One region of the Bacillus sp. FSL K6-3431 genome, then DNA from elsewhere that is predicted to be linked to it. Evidence: riboswitches for the same ligand, from Rfam matches in the RefSeq annotation. Region 1 holds a riboswitch; each other region holds the start of a gene.
What was found. A riboswitch is a leader RNA that binds a small molecule or an ion and turns the genes downstream of it on or off. The one in region 1 is predicted to bind thiamine pyrophosphate.

Region 1 (4,398 bases):
CAATGATTATTGCCTCTACAATGGTAGATGAATTGCATATTATTGTTTCCTACGATGAGGAATATGAAAAACATTATTTTAAAAAGAGCCATCTCATACCAATTGTTTATAAACAGCGGCTTCGCTGGTGGAGCCAAATAACTAAAGATATGGATTATGTTTACGTTCATGCGATTGAAGAAAAGCAAACTGGTTCTTTTGTTGATTGGGAAGAAGGTGCGAGAAAAATCAAACAATCAATCGGAGCGGAAATTGATGTCATTTTTAGTTCAGAAGAAAGTTATTCTCCCTATTTTGAAAAATTGTATCCACTAGCAACACATGAAATCATCGATAGTCAACGCTTAATGGTAAATATCTCAGCAACGAAAATTCGTGAAGAAGGTGTATATAAGCACTGGGAGATGATTCCTGAAGAGGTACGCCCTTATTTTGTAAAAAAAGTTGTTGTAGTAGGAACAGAAAGCTGCGGAAAATCTACACTTGTTAAAAACCTAGCAAGAATTTTCAATACGAGATATGTAGAAGAATATGGACGCACATATTATGAAAAATTCAAAGATTGCGTTTCAGTTACAATGAAAGGTGATTATCACGAAATTGCTTTTGAACAAAAATATCATGAAAAAATACAAGCGGAACGTGCAAATAAAGTGCTTTTTATTGACACAGAGGCCATCGTTACACAGTATTATTCAGAGCTTTATGTTAATAAAAAGCAAGAAATTTTAACTAGTATCGCAGAACTCCAAGACTATGATTTATATTTATTTCTCGAACCCGATGTTAAGTGGGTAGATGATGGAACACGAGCACACGGCGAACATCACGTAAGGGAAGCAAATAATCAGCGATTGAAAAGAATGCTTAGAGAATTCAAGGTGGAATTTCATGAAATCAGTGGAAGCTATTATGATAGGCTTGAACAAAGCAGAGATTTAGTTGAAAGGATTATGCAGTAACATAAGATTCCGCTTTGCTTAAAAGTGCCAAAATAGGGTATTGTAAACAGAGGTGCTTGTAATGAAGGAGTGAAGCATTTTGGAAAAAGAAAAAGAAACTGAAATTCATTTAGAAAAGTTAAACTTTGATGAACATACACATAATATGGAAAAGCATTATTCAGATTCGAAATTCCTTAACAAGATAAAGAAAACAGGGACAAAACTAGCGCATAAAGCTTTATATGCAGGACTTGTTCTGTTTTATGCGCTAAAAAGCCCTAAATTGCCACGGCGCTCACGATTGATTATTTTAGGGGCATTAGGTTATTTTATTTTACCAATTGATATTATTCCTGATTTTCTCCCTATTATAGGATTGAGTGATGATGCTGCTATTTTAATCGCAGCACTCGGAAAACTGTACGAAGCAATCGATGATGAAACGAAAGACAAAGCCCGTCAGAAAATGAGCGCTTGGTTTGGCGTTCACTATGATAATGACTTTGCATAAGGAAAAACAGCATTCCAACAGTTTTCTTACTGGGAATGCTGTTTTTTATCTAGCCCCAACGTCATGTTGTTTAAATCGTAAATCTATTAACTGATGTCTTTAGTTCGACAGCTACGTTTGAAAGTAGGTCCGCAACTGTGTTTGTCGAATTATAGTGAAAAAGTATAGGGAATTATTCATATTATTGAAATATTAACATGATATAGTACAATAAGGAAGAAAACTGCATAAGATTTGCCACTAGGGGTGCCTTATTAAAGGCTGAGATTAAAGGATGACTTTGAGACTCTTGGAACCTGATCTGGTTGATACCAGCGGAGGGAAGTGGATGACGGAGTAATGAATGTTTTTTCGTTACTTTTTAAATGGTCACTTTCCTCCACTAGGATGTGGTTTATTATAATTTTTGGGGAGGACTGGAGAGATGAAGTTTTCAGAAGATTGTTTAGAAGTATCAAAAAAATGGTGGGATGCTAGTTTTGAACATCCTTTTGTAAAGGGAATTGGAACAGGTGAATTGGAATTGGAGAAATTTCGTCACTATGTATTGCAGGATTCTTATTATTTAACTCAATTTGCAAAAGTACAGTCATATGGTGCTGCACTATCAAAAGATTTATTTGTAACAAACCGTATGGCCCATCACGCGCAAGGTACGTATGAGGCTGAAATGGGATTACATCGTAGATTTTCAGATCTGCTTGGGATCACAAGTGAAGACAGGGAGAAATTCCAACCAGCTCCGACGGCTTATGCATATACATCGCATTTATACAGAGCGGTTTTATCAGGGAATTTGGGGTATGTCATTGCAGCACTTTTACCTTGCTATTGGCTTTATCTAGAAATTGGCAGCCATTTAAAAGAAAGTACACCAGATGAACCAATATACCAAGAGTGGATTAACACATACAATGGCGATTGGTTTAAATCGCTTGTAACAGAACAGGTCGATAGGCTCGATGAATTAGCGGAAAATGCAACAGAGGAAGAGCATGCTGATATGCTTGAATTATTCAGAATCAGTACTTATTATGAATACTGTTTTTGGGATATGTCATATACGCTTCAGGACTGGGGGATAAAGGTCTCGGACGAAGTACAAGTTTAGTAATTAAAACCCTGGAAGACATACATTCTTCACAGGGTTTTTCCGTTAATTAGAAAAATCTGATTGCAACACGTATCGATCGAGGGAGAACCAACCTTACTTATATCTGTTATTTTTCTTTTCTAGGGGCGCTAAAACTTTTAACTTGATCCATTATTTTGTTGCGAGATTTCTCATTTCTTAATAAATATGCTGCACCAAGTGCGAGAGATGTAAATAATGCTTTGTTTTTCATGTAGGCATTCTCCTTTAATAGTAATGGCTGTCCTTCCTTCTTATTCCCTATTGATTTAAAAAAACACGAAGTTTAATAAAATATTATAAAAACAAATTGTTATGATTACGTTAATAACAATAAAACACTTAACTAAGTGTAAATGGATTGGAGGTTATATGATGTCCATATATCCATATTCTGCAATATCTATGGATGGAAATGAGATAAATTTTGGTGATTTTGCAGGTAAGGTTTTATTAATTGTAAACACCGCGAGTAAATGCGGATTTACAAAGCAATTCGCGGAATTACAATTATTATATGAAAAATATGAAAGTGAAGACTTTACTGTTCTCGGATTTCCATGTAACCAATTTAGAAATCAAGAACCTGGAAATGAAGATGAAATACGATCCTTCTGTCAAAAAAATTATGGAGTTACATTTCCTATGTTTATGAAAGTAGATGTAAAAGGGAAAGAAATACATCCAATTTTTGCGTATTTAACTGCTCAGAGTAAAGGCTTTTTAACTAGTGGTATTAAGTGGAACTTTACAAAGTTTCTCATTGACCGTCAAGGAGAGGTTGTAAAACGCTATTCCCCAATGGTTAGTCCGCAAAATATGGAAGTAGATATTAAACATCAATTAAATAGTATGTAAATCTATAGCATATGAGGCAATGGGAGTTAGGAGTAATTTCCCGGGAAATGTCGAAAGGAAACAGACTGGCTTGAGTGCCAGTCTGTTTCGTTTTATCAATAATAATAGTTTGGGTAATATGGGTACGGATATGGATAGCCGTATCCGTATCCATATGGTCTGCCTATTAGAGCTCCAGCAGCAAGCCCACCTAGTAATCCAGTAGCGAATGGTACGCCGAAACCATATCCATATCCAAAAGGTCTACCGAAACCAAAAGGTCGCCTTCCAAATCCAAATGGGCGACGACCAATAATTCTTTCGTCTTGGTGTCCCATGGAATTGTAATTGTAGTATCCATATTCATGTACATCATTATATGGTTGCATAAAGCATCCTCCCTTTAATTTACAATCAATTTATAACAATCCATTATATGCGTTTGTACTAGGAATGGAGCTTGAAGGTATTGTAAAATGGGCGATAACCACAAGGAAGATTAAAGGTAAAAATTAAACAATGTTTTCCGAAGAAAAAATTTGTTAAACAAACCCATTGATAAGCCGATAATAGAAATAAGTGCATACATTATGTATGAAGGAGAGAATCAAATGGTTGGACAAGTGGGGATTAATGGAGATTATACAGCTGTATCAGTTGGAAATAATGCCAAAGAGAATACACTAGAAACAAGCACTCATGCGTCAAAAGTTGATGCCAAGGCTATTCTAGGAAAAATAGAACAGTCCCAAGTTTATCCTAAAGAACAAGTAAAAAAGATTGTTAGTGGGATGAATGATTTTTTGCAAGCATCACCACATACTAATTTAAAATTTGAATTTCATGACGAATTAAATGAATATTATGTAACTATTGTGGATGATATAACCAATGAAGTAATTAAAGAGATTCCGCCAAAGAAAATGCTGGATATGTTTGCAGCAATGACGGAATTTCTCGGTTTAATGGTAGAT
Region 2 (4,398 bases), 1.4 Mb from region 1:
ATTGAATTCCTCCAATAAAATGGACAATTACCTTAATGAAATAACTCGACAAAATAGCTGTGATACCACCGATAACACTTGCTATTGATAGGAAAAGGGCATTTGAAATATTACTGCTCACTCGGTTCCCCACGAAAGCAAAATCATCATATCTTGTCGCTTTTGTGGTTATTAAAATAGCGGAAATAAAAGCCCAAAGCATCGTAAAAACGATGACTATATCTGCTGAATAAAAAGATATATTTACCGAGAAACTAGCTGATCCATAGCCAACATTAAACGATGGTGCAAGTGAAAACAAAACGGCAATCAACTGCATGATCGCAAGTGAATTAAATACACCCCAATATGCCTTTACCTTAAATGAGAACTGTTTTTTTACAACATCAGATAGATTCGTTTCTATTAAAGACATCATCAATTCCCCCCTTGCTTTTACTCGTTAAAAATATACAGATATCACTTGAAGAAATAGATGTGAACTCTACCCCCCCGTCTCTTGCACATTTTATATCATCTTCAGTAAAATCATTTCGCACAACGGAATACATACGGTCTGGTCCCATATCTTTTTCAAGAAGTACCTCTCTACCCAACGTCCATCCAGCTACTACAGATTTCTTTCCATAAAGTCCAATCGCCCATTCTTTTAATTCAGAAATTGGTTTGTGAAGATGGACCTTTCCATCATTTACTAGTAGAACATCTTCTAATAGATCTTCGATTTCATTTAAGTGATGACTTGAAATTATAATCGAACGTGGATGTGCAATATAATCCTTTAACAAGGCACGATAAAAGTCTTTACGTACCGCCGCATCCATTCCAGTTGTTGGTTCATCAAAAATTGTGAGTGCACATCTTGCTGATAGTCCCAAAATCATATTAAATGTGCTTTTCATCCCTTTAGAAAGATTTGCGTGATATTGATTCGAATCCAATGAAAAATATTCAAAAAGCCCCTTTGCAAGAGTTGCATCCCAGTTTTCATAAAAGCTATCTGCAGCATCTAGAATTTCAGCAAGAGTTAGTGCTGGAGGCAATGTCATTTGATCATCAATGAAAATGCTATTAGCAGAAACAAATAAATTATTAAAAGGCTGTTCAGAAAAAACGTCCACCTCACCAGATGTTTCACGAATAAATCCAGATAAAATTTTCAAAAGTGTTGTCTTCCCTGCTCCATTACGTCCGATCAATCCCGTTAATTTATGTCCTTCAATTGAAAAAGATATATTTTCAAGAACTGCTTTTTTTCCATAAATTTTCGTTATATTTTTACATTCAATTATCTTCATCTTTTTTTCGCCTCGCATCCTTGATCAATTTGAGTAACTCATCTTCCCTTACACTTAAACGATCTGCTTCTTGAACAAGATCTTGAATTAATCCCTTTAATGTTTCATTTTTCCGTTTGCTAAGTATTTTTTCTTTCGCGCCAACATTTACAAACATTCCAAGTCCACGCTTCTTATATAGAATCTGTTCATCTGCCAATATATTCAGCCCCTTTGCTGCCGTAGCTGGGTTAATATTGAACATCTCTGCCAACTGATATTGTGAATAAACCTTTTCATCATTCATAAACGCACCGCTAATAACTTCATTTTCTATCCATTCTGCTATTTGCACATAAATTGGTTTCGATCCATCCGAATGTAAAATCACTTATATACCTCCTCTAACATAGTACGTTAGTGTTGTAATGTAGTATATATTTAAACCGAAAATAAAACAAGATGTATGCACCTATTTCCCATTATGATTTTAGACATATTAGATTCGATTTCTTGATTAATATTATGGTACGATAATGGTATTACTGCATCAGGAAAGGAATTCCGTCATGGAAAAACAAAACTTACTTGACCTTAATTACATAAAAGAATTTAAAATTGAATTGACTCGATTTATGATGGCTTACAAGTTTGCCTGCGATGAGTTAAATACGAAAATAAATATTTTATCAGATGAATTTAATTATATTCACGATTACAATCCGATTGAACACGTTAAGTCCCGTGTAAAGACTCCGGAAAGTATATTAAAAAAAATCCAAAGAAAAGGATATGGATTTTCTCTCCCTTCCATCAAAAATAATATTAGAGATATAGCTGGAATTCGGATTACCTGTTCCTTCATTTCCGATATTTATCAAGTAAGCGATATGCTAAAAAATCAAAAAGATATAAAAGTAATCGAGTGTAAGGACTATATTAAGCATCCAAAGCCAAATGGTTACCAGAGTCTTCATATGATTATAGAAATTCCAATTTTCATGTCTGATCGAGTGGAAAATACATATGTTGAAATACAAATCCGCACGATTGCGATGGATTTTTGGGCTAGTTTAGAGCATAAAATTTACTATAAATACAATAAAGACATTCCTGAACATTTATCAAAAGAACTAGAGGAGACGGCCACTGTCGCTGCCGAACTGGACCGTAAAATGGAACGTCTTCACAAAGAGGTATCCATCCTTAAAGAAGAAGATAAAGAGGAAGAAGATCTGATCATGTTGGCTAATCAAACCATTCCTTCAAAAATGCTTGAAACACTTGCTCGCTATAAGAAACTAACTGACCAAGCATAATACCCAACATTCCATAATTGGAAATCGGATTGCTAGACTATCTAGCAATCCGATTTCTTTACATGTAGATTCTCTTTCGCTAACATAGGAATTGTTGATTGAATATTGACTTATACACTGGAGGAGCTGCTATGGCGGCTGAGAAGACATCAAGCTCTGACTCTTTGTACCCGAAACTAGGTAATGCTAGCGTGGGGAAGTGTGGTCGTATGCATTACAAATTGGCATACAATCAGACCGCATTCCTTAGAATGTGGTCTTTTTCTATTCAAATCGAAGGAGTTGAAAATCATGAATGATACATGGGGCCTTCTTCATTCTGGGTTTCATCATGCTGCTATTAATATGGCATTAGATGAAGCTTTGTTGAATTGGCATAGTGAAGGTAAAATCCCACCTGTGCTCCGATTTTACGGTTGGTCGAAGCCAACGCTTTCTGTTGGCCATTTTCAAAAACTTGAGAAAACGATTGATTTCTCTGCAGTAGATCGATACGAATGCGAATTTGTTCGACGCCTAACTGGGGGAAGCGCTGTTTTACATGAGGACGAACTCACATACAGCATCGCTGTTTCTGAGCAGAAATCCTACATAGCTGATTCGATCCGTGCGGCCTATTTTACATTATCGAAAGGAATTATGGCTGGATTTAAGGAATTAGGTATTGATGCAGACTACTCCATGCCGAAGGAGCATTTTGAAAAAAGCGGTACTGCGGTCTGTTTTGAAAGACCATCTGATTACGAAATGCTTGTTGATGGGAAAAAGATTTCGGGACATGCGCAAACAAGAAAAAAAGGCGTATTGCTACAGCATGGTTCACTTCCGTTTAGCATTGATAATCAAATGTTATTCGATTTATTCAACTTCTCATCAGACAAAATGAGAGAGCGGCAGCGAAAAGCCTTTTCCGAAAAAGCGATCACAATGAATGAAGCAGCAAAAAAGAAAATTACATTCGAAGCAGCTGCCAAAGCTTTTCAATATGGATTTGAAAAGGAGTTAAATCTTACATTTATTCCGTTCGAACTCACTAATGAGCAGTGGAATGAAGTACATACCATAGCAGAATCTAAGTATCAATCGGACGAATGGAACTTCAAAAATCGAAAGCAGGTGCTAAAATAATGGCATTTAAAAAAGAAGAATATATTAGAAAGCCTGATTGGCTGAAAACCAAGATTAATACGAATGAAGCATATACAGGATTAAAGAAACTAATGCGTGAAAAAGGCTTGAATACGGTATGCGAGGAAGCTCGTTGTCCGAATATTCACGAATGCTGGAGTGAACGTAAAACTGCTACTTTTATGATTCTTGGTTCTATTTGTACACGTGCATGTCGTTTTTGTGCAGTCAATACTGGATTGCCAAACGAACTGGACTTGAATGAGCCTATGAGAGTGGCTGAATCAGTGAAGATAATGGGGCTTAAGCATGTCGTTGTTACAGCAGTAGCCCGCGATGATTTAAATGATGCCGGTGCTGGTGTATTCGCTGAAACTGTTCGTGCAATCCGTCAGGAGGTTCCTGGGTGTACGATTGAAATTCTGCCTTCAGATATGAAAGGTGATTACGAAAACTTACGAAACTTAATGTCCAGTGGTCCGGATATTTTTAATCATAACATTGAAACTGTAAGAAGTTTGACGCCAAGGGTTCGTGCAAAAGCAACATATGACCGCTCTCTTGAACTTTTAAAACGAGTAAAAGAAATTGCGCCAAATACACCAACAAAATCGAGTATTATGGTCGGGCTTGGTGAAACAAAGGAAGAAATCATCCAAGCAATGGATGATTTG
Region 3 (4,398 bases), 1.3 Mb from region 1:
AATATCATCAAATACGGCTTCGATTTGATCTTTGATGATGGAAAACTCTATGTTTTGCACAGAGCGAACCTCGGTTGTGTTTTGTGCGGTAACTGCAGTGATAACCGACATTCCGAATACCCCTTGCGCTGAAAATGCTTTTAAATCGGCTTGAATACCTGCACCACCTCCAGAATCAGATCCTGCGATTGTTAGTGCTGTTTTCATGCATCATTCCTCCTACTGTTCTATTTTTAATGATTACTTTTAGTAGTCCATAACCCATAATCGCCCCGGTAAAAGAGCTTAGCGTAAATACCGGAACAAGACCAAATAAAGTTGCTTCTGTCCCTAATAATAAAATGGCGATTGGATAAGTCGCAATGGCACCAAGTATGCCAGTACCGATTACCTCACCAAGTGCTGCATATGTCATTTTCTTTGTTTTTGCATACATAAAAGCCGCTAAAAAAGCGCCAATCATGCTGCCTGGATAAGCAAAAAGACTGCCCGTTCCAAGCATATTTCTTAGGGTGGATGAGATAAACGCTTGAGCAAGTGCATACCAAGGCCCAAGTAATACTGCTGATAAGATATTGGCAAAATGCTGTATCGGAAATATCTTCGCAAAACCTACTGGGATGTAAATAAATCCGCTTGCAACTGTCGTAATTGCTGCGATAAATGCTGTAATTGTAAGCTTTTTCGTTTTCTGCACCTTTTTCAATCCCCCTCTTGATGGAGCTCGATTATTTTATCTAATATTTAAATCGGCCAGTCTTGTTTATAATAATTCATATCCCAAAATAAATATTCGTATCTAGATGTCATTTGAAAATGCCCCTCTAAGATAGCAAGTTCTCGTTCTGGTTTTCCTTCTGCAAGCTGATTCATCAGCTCAATTAACCATTTTGCACCTTCACCGAATGTTTCCGAATCATATGTTTCAATCCATTTTGCATAAGGATTTGTTGCTATTTGATTGCTGTATTGTTTTCTTAATAATTTACCAATCTCCCAATAATCCCATGCACAAGGAAGTAAGCATGCTACAACTTCCGCTAAGCTACCATTTTGCGCAACATTTAACATGTATCGTGTATAAGCCATGTTGACAGGTGTTGGTTTTGTAGCAGCAAGTTCTTCTCGAGAAATCCCAAATTCCTCTGCAAACTTCCGATGTAATTCCATTTCAAAGTGCAAAGTATCATGAAGGATGTGTGAAAATTTTTCCATTGTCTCTAAATCCTGTGCCTTTAATACACCTACAGCAAACAGCTTTGAATAATCAATCAAATATGCATAATCTTGTTTCATATAGTAAATGAACTTTTCTTTATGTAAAATTCCTTTACCAATCTCTTGGACAAACGGATGATTGTGGTTTTTTTCCCAAATAGATTGTACATTTTCATATAATCTATCAGTGAATGTGCTTGTTTTAATTTGTGCCATGAAAATTCCTCCTGTTTATGAATTTGGGTTATATTCTTTTTTATTTTCATACGAAAAGAAAACCACTCTCCTCAGAAAGTGGTTTAGTAATTACGTATACAATAATCACGTAATTCATCTAAACTACTTCCCTACGCTAGTTCAAACTAGATCAGGTTCAAAGGGTTACTTCTCAGCCATAAAGGCGCCCCCAGTAGATTAATAGATTTGTATATGTGTTATTTCTAGACGTTTTTATTCAAACAAAACCCCCCACCTAAATAAATGTTAAGTGGTGGGTTGATAGGTAAAATTAGTTAGTCAACCTTATACCACTTCCCTACGCCAGTATTAACTAGATCAGGTTCAAAGGGTTTAGAACAGCCGTTCCTTCTCAGTCTTATTAAGACACCCCTAGTGCGAATATTCATACATATCATAGCATGTATATTTATTTATGCAAATCAAATGAGTTATTTTTTATTAGGTGCATTTTATCTTGCTGAAAGTCGTGAGAAATCAAAGTTTCTCACGAATATATCAACAATCATTAGTTCATAACATTTAATTTTTATCTTCTTCGACTAACATTTCTTCAAAAGCTGCCGTTACTTTTTCGAATTCTTCGTCGTTCTCAATAGCAGCTAAATCCCCATCTTTATCGATTTTTAAAAAGTAGACATCAATATCCTCGTTATCTTCTTGTTGTAGATCTTCAACAAAGCTGACAGCTGCATACTCTGTGCCTTCGAATTCAGTTGTTGCTAATACCTCAACCTCGTGCTCTTGTTCATCTTCTTCACTAATTGTGAAAATTTCCCCTACTTCTATTTTCTCCATAACTTCCAACTCCTTTCATATAGATTAATTCCCATTATGAATCATTTTCATGCGCGAATATACAAGTTTCACCATTTAGATATAAAAATCTTTATTTTTTATATTGTATTATAAGAGGGCGTTCAAAAAATCACCAAATGATAAACAGCGAACTTCTTCCTTGGCAATAGTACTTCTACCTCATTATGTTATACTCGTGTGACAACCATTGGGGAATGGATAGTCAATCCGTTATGATGGCTATGTTGCCTTGTCTATAAACGAATGGGACTTTCTAGTTTATGTAAAAATATAAAGGGGAATAAATATGGACAAAAAAAATTTAGCAGATAAAATAATTGAAAACTATCAAAGCCAAGAGAATATGATGATTCTTGTGTTTGCTCAATGGTGTATAAATGCAGATTTAGATCCGGAGGCATTATATTTGCAGGCATATCCGAACCAAGGGAAAAATCCAGCGTTACGGGATGCGCTAGAACTTACAGTATCAAAAAGTGAGTCGGGATATATTAGTAACGATACATTATTTGAGGTATTATCTTTATTCGGGAATGATGATCTTGCGATTGTTGTTAATGAAGTAATCCAAAATCGTCAAAACCCTATCTAAAAAGTACGATGTCATCTGTATGTAATTTGTAATCCAATATAAACCTATTGTTATTTCTTAGCTATGCTAATATGAAATTGAATGAAGATAGCACAGAATTAATTGCTATCTTCATTCATTTTGTGAAAGTGCTCATACACTGAGCCTACGTATTATTTTATGACTAATTGCTCTACCTGGCACTGCTGAAAGGCATGCTCGAGATCATTGATTAGGTCATCTACATGTTCAATTCCAACGGACACCCTTAACAAACGATTACAAAGTCCGTACTTATTGCGGATTTCTTCTGGAATATCTGCATGTGTTTGTGTCGTCGGATAAGTGATTAAGCTTTCGACACCGCCTAAACTTTCCGCGAACGTAAATAATTGTATGGCTTTTAAAAATGGTGATACCCATTCCTCTTTGATTATCTTAAAGCTGAGCATTCCACCTCTGCCTGGATATAGAACCTCACTAACAAACGGACTTGCTGATAGATAGTCTTTTATTTTTATTGCATTTTCTTCATGCTGTCTCATCCGTAAAGCGAGTGTTTTCATTCCTCTAATTAACAGCCAACAATCAAACGGTGCTAAAACAGCGCCCGCACCATTATGATAGGCAAATAATTGATCGCTTATTTCTTTATCTCTTGCAACTACTAGACCAGCCAGTAAATCATTATGGCCACCCAAATATTTTGTTCCACTATGTATGACGACGTGTGCCCCAAGTTCTATCGGCCTTTGAATATATGGAGTATAAAAAGTATTGTCGACAATAAGCAAGAGTCGATGAAGTTCTGCAATTTTTGCGATTTTTGCTAAGTCAGTTTCTCTCATTAATGGATTTGTTGGTGTTTCGATAAAAATCGCTCTCGTATTTTTTTTGATGAATGGATCAATATCACCATCTGTTTCCTCATGCCAATAGGAAAAGCTTATTTTATACTTTTTTTCCAGCCATTCAAATAATCGGTAGGAACCACCATATATATCACGGGAAGCAATAATATGATCGCCGGATTCAAATAACGAAAATACTAATTGAATGGCACTCATGCCAGAACTACAAGCAAATCCACGATCCCCATTTTCCAACCTAGCAATGGCTACTTCAAGAACATCTCGGGTCGGATTCCCTGTTCTAATATAATCATAACCGTTATTCATGCCAACATCTGGATGGCGAAAAGCTGATGATAAATAGATTGGCGTGTTAATTGCACCTACAGCTTCACTTTGTTGATTGCCAATTTGAGCAAGTGTTGTTTCTTTTTGATATGTCATCTACACCCTTCTCCCTTACATATTTTTTTAAGAGGACCTTTTATAGGTGTTCAATAGTCCAGAAAAAGTTGCTGTTGAATGTTAGTTTCAGCTTACTTCTTCGCACCTTACGTATAGGAAATAAAATCTTCTGCAAACGAGAAGGAAGCTCTTTTAAGGTCGCTCACGCCCCATAAGCACTCAAAGTTCGGCACATCGTTTGCAAGTACGTCCTGTTAGCAACATTGAAGTCAAAACATCCTGTGCTAGTGCAGCAAT

Region 2: linked by a shared signal. The riboswitch ahead of MHB53_RS17630 (lipoate--protein ligase family protein) and the one ahead of tenA (thiaminase II) in region 1 are both predicted to bind thiamine pyrophosphate.
Region 3: linked by a shared signal. The riboswitch ahead of tenA (thiaminase II) and the one ahead of tenA (thiaminase II) in region 1 are both predicted to bind thiamine pyrophosphate.

The regions. Positions count from the first base shown of each region.
Region 1 covers NZ_JBBOCT010000001.1:2,172,947-2,177,344, reverse strand. Annotated here, with positions in the region: gene nadR (multifunctional transcriptional regulator/nicotinamide-nucleotide adenylyltransferase/ribosylnicotinamide kinase NadR) at 1-962, shown strand, start outside; gene MHB53_RS11195 (YkvA family protein) at 1,042-1,455, shown strand; TPP riboswitch at 1,688-1,795, shown strand; gene tenA (thiaminase II) at 1,880-2,566, shown strand; gene MHB53_RS11185 (hypothetical protein) at 2,676-2,801, opposite strand; gene MHB53_RS11180 (glutathione peroxidase) at 2,963-3,445, shown strand; gene MHB53_RS11175 (spore coat protein) at 3,541-3,813, opposite strand; gene flaG (flagellar protein FlaG) at 4,036-4,398, shown strand, end outside.
Region 2 covers NZ_JBBOCT010000001.1:3,617,870-3,622,267, reverse strand. Annotated here, with positions in the region: gene MHB53_RS17650 (hypothetical protein) at 1-418, opposite strand, end outside; gene MHB53_RS17645 (ABC transporter ATP-binding protein) at 387-1,298, opposite strand; gene MHB53_RS17640 (GntR family transcriptional regulator) at 1,285-1,668, opposite strand; gene MHB53_RS17635 (GTP pyrophosphokinase) at 1,847-2,596, shown strand; TPP riboswitch at 2,706-2,811, shown strand; gene MHB53_RS17630 (lipoate--protein ligase family protein) at 2,888-3,724, shown strand; gene lipA (lipoyl synthase) at 3,724-4,398, shown strand, end outside.
Region 3 covers NZ_JBBOCT010000001.1:887,338-891,735, forward strand. Annotated here, with positions in the region: gene thiD (bifunctional hydroxymethylpyrimidine kinase/phosphomethylpyrimidine kinase) at 1-207, opposite strand, end outside; gene thiW (energy coupling factor transporter S component ThiW) at 176-697, opposite strand; gene tenA (thiaminase II) at 745-1,434, opposite strand; TPP riboswitch at 1,546-1,636, opposite strand; TPP riboswitch at 1,734-1,839, opposite strand; gene MHB53_RS04515 (DUF1292 domain-containing protein) at 1,978-2,253, opposite strand; gene MHB53_RS04520 (hypothetical protein) at 2,561-2,866, shown strand; gene MHB53_RS04525 (methionine biosynthesis PLP-dependent protein) at 3,019-4,140, opposite strand.